DNA from 2 places in the Staphylococcus sp. Marseille-Q1834 genome. Region 2 is predicted to be linked to the other one. Evidence: a T-box and tRNA genes for the amino acid it is inferred to sense, from the RefSeq annotation. Region 2 holds a T-box; the other holds one or more tRNA genes.

Region 1 (3,419 bases), on a different contig from region 2:
TAAACTTCCTCGACCTAACTGTTCTAAAGCACGTCTAATTTCAGGTTGGAATATCACTATTAATGCTAGTACTCCCCATTGAATCACAATATCAAACAGCTTAGAAGTAGCAGTTAAATTAAGGATTTTACTGACTTGCTGACCAATAACTATAAATAAAATACCTTTAAGTAGCTGAATAGCCTTAGTACCCTTAAATACAGTAATGAGAAGATAAAGGACATACCATACGATAAGTAAATCAAGTACACTTGTAATTATTTTTAATGTACTTAGATTATCAAAAAAGTTGGAAAAATCCATAGCATCTCCTCCGAATATATTTTTCCATAGTCCTAATTATACCAATGAAAATACTAACTGTCATATGAACAATTAAAAATTTATGGCTCTACGTCAAATCGGACTGATGAGTCCTAATATTGAGATTAAGCAACCTTAGGTTGTTTAATCTCTTTTTTTGTTGTTGAGGCAAATAGTCGCGAAGTTATAATAATTCGATTACGTAAATTATCATAATTTCTATAACCAAAAGATACCCTTTTAATGAGTTTGATTTTATTATTAATTCCTTCTAACGGACCGTTGGTCAGGTTAGAATATATCATGGAGTTTTCAATGAAAGCTGTTAATCTTCTTAAAGTTCTAATGACTGGGCGTAATCTAGGACACACATCTGAAAGATGAATAGAAAAGAGTTTATGAGTAAATTTCTCTATTTGGTTTTCTTTTAATAATCGTCTTAGCTCATGAACGTAGTGATATGTATTAAATAATTCAACGTCTACACTTAATAAGTAATTCATAATTCCTTTTTCGGTTTTCCACTCTTTAAATAAACGGACTTTACGATAATTAAATGCCTCTAGCGTTTCAAAAGGTTTAAGAAATAGTTTCCAATAACTTTTATATTTATTGTAAAGCGGTCTATTAGAGGTTCTATAACAATTCATTATATGAACTCTAGACATATTTAACGCTCGATTTAAAGATTGAACAATATGGAAACGATCAATAATAATCTTCGCATTAGGAAATAATTGTTTGATTAGCGACATATAGGGTTCATACATATCAATCGTTACAGTTTTGACTTTTTGTCTTAGTTTCAAAGAATAACGATAAAAATGATCTTTCAGCGATTTTAACTTACGATCCGCTACCACATCTACGATGCGGTGTGATACAGCATCTGCATAAATAAAACTCATTTTTCCAATTACATTTTTAACACTTTTAAATTCGTCCATCATTAAGTGTTCAGGTAAAGCATCAAAAGAAGACTGACCTACGTCGCTTGCCGCTTGATTAATCACTCTAGATACAGTCATTGATGATACTAAGCATGACTTAGCGATAGATTTTTGAGAGCGGTATTCTTGTACTTTATCTAAAACTGCAAGTTTTGTTTTGTTAGAAATAAAACAATAATCGTCGACAATATTAGATTTAGCAGTAAAATAACTATCACATGTTTTACAATAAAATCTTTGTTTTTGAAGCTTTAAATAAGCAGGTATTTCCATAATTTTAAGTAAAGTAATCGTTGAAGTTTTCTTCCCATTTTTCACTATAGAGAAATTTTCGTTTTTAGTTAAACAGTTTTCACAATGTGTAGGTTGATAAGTAAGCTCTGCATAGTAAAACAAACTCTTTCGTCCTTTATATTTTTTCTCAGTCACTTCATCTGAAAAATTTAGATTTTTATCTTTAATTCTTAATGTATTTAATATAGACTTACACATAGGCGCATTACCTTTCTTTTTTATTTGGTGTGGTAGCTAATAATTATAGAGGTAATTGCGCTATTTTTGTATTCAAAACATAAAAATTTGACTGATGATTTTTAGTCATCAGTCCAATTTATTATAGAGCCAAATTTATTTATATTGTTGTCAAAACCTTTAGATAACAAAAAAAGCATCCCAAATTGGGATGCTTGTGAGTGAGCCATAGAGGATTCGAACCTCTGACCCTCTGATTAAAAGTCAGATGCTCTACCAACTGAGCTAATGGCTCTAATGGCTGGGCTAGCTGGATTCGAACCAGCGCGTGACGGAGTCAAAGTCCGTTGCCTTACCGCTTGGCTATAGCCCATTAAGATGGTGGAGGGGGGCAGATTCGAACTGCCGAACCCGAAGGAGCGGATTTACAGTCCGCCGCGTTTAGCCACTTCGCTACCCCTCCGACTTATAAATGGTGGAGAATGACGGGTTCGAACCGCCGACCCTCTGCTTGTAAGGCAGATGCTCTCCCAGCTGAGCTAATTCTCCAACAAAATGGTGACTCCTACGGGACTCGAACCCGTGTTACCGCCGTGAAAGGGCGGTGTCTTAACCGCTTGACCAAGGAGCCATGGCTCCGCAGGTAGGATTCGAACCTACGACCGATCGGTTAACAGCCGATAGCTCTACCACTGAGCTACTGCGGAATAATATGATATGCCTGGCAACGTCCTACTCTAGCGGAACGTAAATCCAACTACCATCGGCGCTAAGGAGCTTAACTTCTGTGTTCGGCATGGGAACAGGTGTGACCACCTTGCTATTGTCACCAGACAAGTGAATGATTATACATTCAAAACTAGATAGTAAGTAAAGATTTTGCGTCGCAAAATTTTGAAAAAATTGATTAAGTCTTCGATCGATTAGTATTCGTCAGCTCCACGTGTCGCCACGCTTCCACCTCGAACCTATTAACCTCATCATCTTTGAGGGATCTTATAACCGAAGTTGGGAAATCTCATCTTGAGGGGGGCTTCATGCTTAGATGCTTTCAGCACTTATCCCGTCCATACATAGCTACCCAGCTATGCCGTTGGCACGACAACTGGTACACCAGAGGTATGTCCATCCCGGTCCTCTCGTACTAAGGACAGCTCCTCTCAAATTTCCTACGCCCACGACGGATAGGGACCGAACTGTCTCACGACGTTCTGAACCCAGCTCGCGTACCGCTTTAATGGGCGAACAGCCCAACCCTTGGGACCGACTACAGCCCCAGGATGCGATGAGCCGACATCGAGGTGCCAAACCTCCCCGTCGATGTGAACTCTTGGGGGAGATAAGCCTGTTATCCCCGGGGTAGCTTTTATCCGTTGAGCGATGGCCCTTCCATGCGGAACCACCGGATCACTAAGTCCGTCTTTCGACCCTGCTCGACTTGTAGGTCTCGCAGTCAAGCTCCCTTATGCCTTTACACTCTATGAATGATTTCCAACCATTCTGAGGGAACCTTTGAGCGCCTCCGTTACCTTTTAGGAGGCGACCGCCCCAGTCAAACTGCCCGCCTGACACTGTCTCCCACCACGATAAGTGGTGCGGGTTAGAAAGCCAACACAGCTAGGGTAGTATCCCACCAGCGCCTCCACGTAAGCTAGCGCTCACGCTTCAAAGGCTCCTACCTATCCTGTACAAGCT
Region 2 (3,419 bases):
TATTGATGCACATTTAGGGGGAGTTTTTATGAAATTAAAAACACATAAAAAGAACAAATTTTCTTTTATAGAGAGCCTAATTATATTAATTCTTTTATTAGCTATATTAGGGTATTTGATTATATTTCAAAAACTTTCTCCCCATGTTCCAATTCTCTTAGTACTTATGTTATTGCTATTCTACGGTAAAATTAAAGGATTTACTTGGGACGAAATACATGATGGAATACAAGATGGAATAAAATCAGGAATTATACCTATAATTATTTTTATACTAATAGGTGTTTTAGTTTCAACATGGATTATGTCAGGAACTATACCTACTATAATGGTATATGGATTTAAAATTATTTCAGTAAAGTTTTTTTTACCCACTGTGTTTATAGTTTGTAGTTTGATAGGTATAACTGTAGGTAGTTCTTTTACTACTATTTCAACTATGGGTATTGCTTTTTTAGGTATTGGTCATATTCTAGGTTTTAATAGTGCTATGACTGCTGGAGCAATTGTATCTGGAGCTTTTTTAGGGAACAATATATCGCCTTTATCTGATACGACTAATTTAGCTGCTGGTATTGGGGAAATTGATTTATTTACACATATATCAAATATTATGTGGACTGTTATACCAGCATTTATTATAAGTATATTTGGTTATATTTTACTAGGTACTCCGCATTTATCATCTAACTTAAATAGTCTTAATGAGATGATAAATCATTTAAATAATGGTTTTAATATTTCATTTATTTCTTTATTACCATTAGCTTTTCTTTTTGTGTTTGCTTGGAAAAAAATACCTGCTATTCCAACATTATTGGTCGGATCAACAGTAGCAATAATTTTATCGATAATTAACAATCCTAATTTAAGTATTCAAAAAATATCTACTACTGTTATGAATGGATATGTAGCTAATACTGGAGATAAAAGTTTAGACAACCTTTTATCTCGTGGTGGAATAATGAGTATGTTAGGATCAGCTTGCTTAATTATATTAGCTTTAGCATTAGGCGGTCTTTTAATTAAATTTGAAATTATCTCAACATTAATTGATAAAATAAAAGATTTTGTTAACAATGCACCTAAATTAATTGGTTTAACTGCCTTAAGTTCAATAATGATTAATATATTAGTAGGTGAACAATATTTATCTATTATACTTCCGGGAAAAACTTTTAAAAATTCTTTTGATTCATTAGGATTATCTAAAAAATACTTAACAAGAACCTTAGCTGATGCTGGTACTGCAGTAAATGCTATTATTCCATGGGGAGTGAGTGGAACGTTTATTATGGGTACATTAAAAGTTAATACTTTAGAATATCTGCCATATGCATTTTTTCCATTAGTTTGCCCTATAATTACTATCCTTTTAGGATTAACATTAAAAAATAAAGTGAATAAAAGTTAAAATCACTTGATTATTTTTCAAATTAGAGTAATAATGTAGTTAATTTAAAATGTTGCGATGAAAGAATTTAGTAGAACTATAATATAATTTAAAGAGAGTTAATGGTTGGTGTAAATTAATATATATTTTAGTTTGAATTACATTCTGGAGCTTTTATCTTTTAAGATACGATTTACCACGTTATAGGTTGTTGAGATACATAGAGGTTCTAATAACTATGTATGAATTTGGGTGGTACCACGAAAAATCGTCCCTAAGTCTATTATAGACTTAGGGGCTTTTTTAATATATTTATTGGAGAGGATAAAAATGAATATTATTGATGAATTAAAATGGAGAAATGCTATTAATCAACAAACAAATGAAGAAGGATTACGTGAGTTAGTAGAAAACAATAGTATATCTTTATATTGTGGCGTAGATCCTACCGGTGGAAGTATGCATATTGGACATTTAATTCCTTTTATGATGATGAAAAGATTTCAATTAGCTGGACATAAACCTTTTATTTTAATAGGAGGAGCTACTGGAACTATTGGGGATCCTAGCGGTAGAACTTCTGAAAGATCTTTGCAAACACTTGAAACTGTACAAGAAAATGTTAAAGGTCTTTCTAATCAAATGAAAAAATTATTTGGTAGTGATGCAAATGTTACTATAGTAAACAATTATGATTGGCTTTCTAATTTATCATTATTAGAATTTTTAAGAAGTTATGGAAAAGATTTTAATATTAATACAATGTTAGCTAAAGATATTGTAGCAAGTAGATTAGAAAAAGGTATTTCTTTTACAGAATTTGCTTATCAAATTTTACAATCCATTGATTTTTTATACCTATTTAAACAACATAATGTTCAATTACAAATAGGAGGAGCTGATCAATGGGGAAATATAACATCTGGATTGGATTTAATTAGAAAAAAAGAAGGAACTGAAGCAAAAGCATTTGGTTTAACTATACCTTTAATGTTAAAAGCTGATGGTACTAAATTTGGAAAAACAGCTGGTGGTGCAATATGGTTAGATCCTAAACGTACTTCTCCATATGAATTTTATCAATTTTGGTTAAACCAAGATGATCGAGATGTTATTAAATATCTAAAATTCTTTACATTTTTAGATAAAGAAGAAATTGATGTATTAGAAGATAAAGTGAAAAAAGAACCTGAAAAAAGAGAAGCCCAAAAAAGATTAGCTGAAGAAGTAACAAAATTTGTTCATGATGAAAAATCTTTAAAAGAAGCTCAAAAAATTACGCAAGCTTTATTTTCTGGAGATGTAAAAAAATTAACTGTTCATGAAATAGAACAAGGTTTAGAAAATATGCCTTCTTGTGAAACTACTAAGGATACTAAAAATATAGTAGACTGGTTAGTTGATATTCAATGTGAACCATCAAAAAGACAAGCACGAGAAGATGTGAAAAATGGAGCTATTAGCATTAATGGTGAAAGAATAAATGATATTAATTTTTTAGTTAATCCTACTCTTGAGTTTGATGGTAAATATGTAATAGTAAGAAGAGGTAAAAAGAATTATTTCTTAGTTAAAGTAATTTAATAAATAATATTTTTATTAAATTATTTTTAGCAAGGTTGGGTTGAATACATACATCCCAACCTTTTTATTATACTATTTATACTATTTGAAGGGAAAGATTACTATAGTTAGAAATAATGAAAAAAATATAAATAGACTGTTCAATGTAATAATTAGTATAAATAATTTAGATGAATGTTCATCTTTTTTTAATGCATTATGTACTGATAAAGAAATTAAAGCTTTAGCACAACGCTTAGCTATTGCTGAAAGAATTTTACATGGATATACTTACTCAGCTATTGAAAAAGAATTGTTAACCTCTACGTTAACTATTTCAAGAGTCAAAAGAACCATAGAATATGGAGATGAAAATTTTTTGGATTTTCTTAATAGAATTAATAAATTTATTTAACTTTAACCGCTTTTTAAAGTATCGTGTTATTACTTATTTGTTAGTATT

The links. A T-box is a leader RNA that pairs with one kind of tRNA and senses whether it is charged. The one in region 2 lies ahead of tyrS (tyrosine--tRNA ligase), so its partner is inferred to be a tRNA-Tyr.
Region 1: it has a tRNA-Tyr gene. The T-box ahead of tyrS (tyrosine--tRNA ligase) is inferred to sense a tRNA for this amino acid. The anticodon was not compared.

What each region holds. Positions count from the first base shown of each region.
Region 1 is NZ_CAKASN010000001.1:1,655,454-1,658,872, reverse strand. Features, by position in the region: gene cdaA (diadenylate cyclase CdaA) at 1-303, opposite strand, end outside; gene LIX58_RS08215 (ISL3 family transposase) at 429-1,745, opposite strand; tRNA gene LIX58_RS08210 (tRNA-Lys) at 1,947-2,019, opposite strand; tRNA gene LIX58_RS08205 (tRNA-Gln) at 2,023-2,097, opposite strand; tRNA gene LIX58_RS08200 (tRNA-Tyr) at 2,104-2,187, opposite strand; tRNA gene LIX58_RS08195 (tRNA-Val) at 2,198-2,273, opposite strand; tRNA gene LIX58_RS08190 (tRNA-Glu) at 2,281-2,355, opposite strand; tRNA gene LIX58_RS08185 (tRNA-Asn) at 2,357-2,431, opposite strand; rRNA gene rrf (5S ribosomal RNA) at 2,444-2,558, opposite strand; rRNA gene LIX58_RS08175 (23S ribosomal RNA) at 2,628-3,419, opposite strand, start outside.
Region 2 is NZ_CAKASN010000003.1:3,515-6,933, reverse strand. Features, by position in the region: gene nhaC (Na+/H+ antiporter NhaC) at 29-1,414, shown strand; T-box leader at 1,463-1,672, shown strand; gene tyrS (tyrosine--tRNA ligase) at 1,724-2,977, shown strand; gene LIX58_RS12320 (YerC/YecD family TrpR-related protein) at 3,018-3,371, shown strand.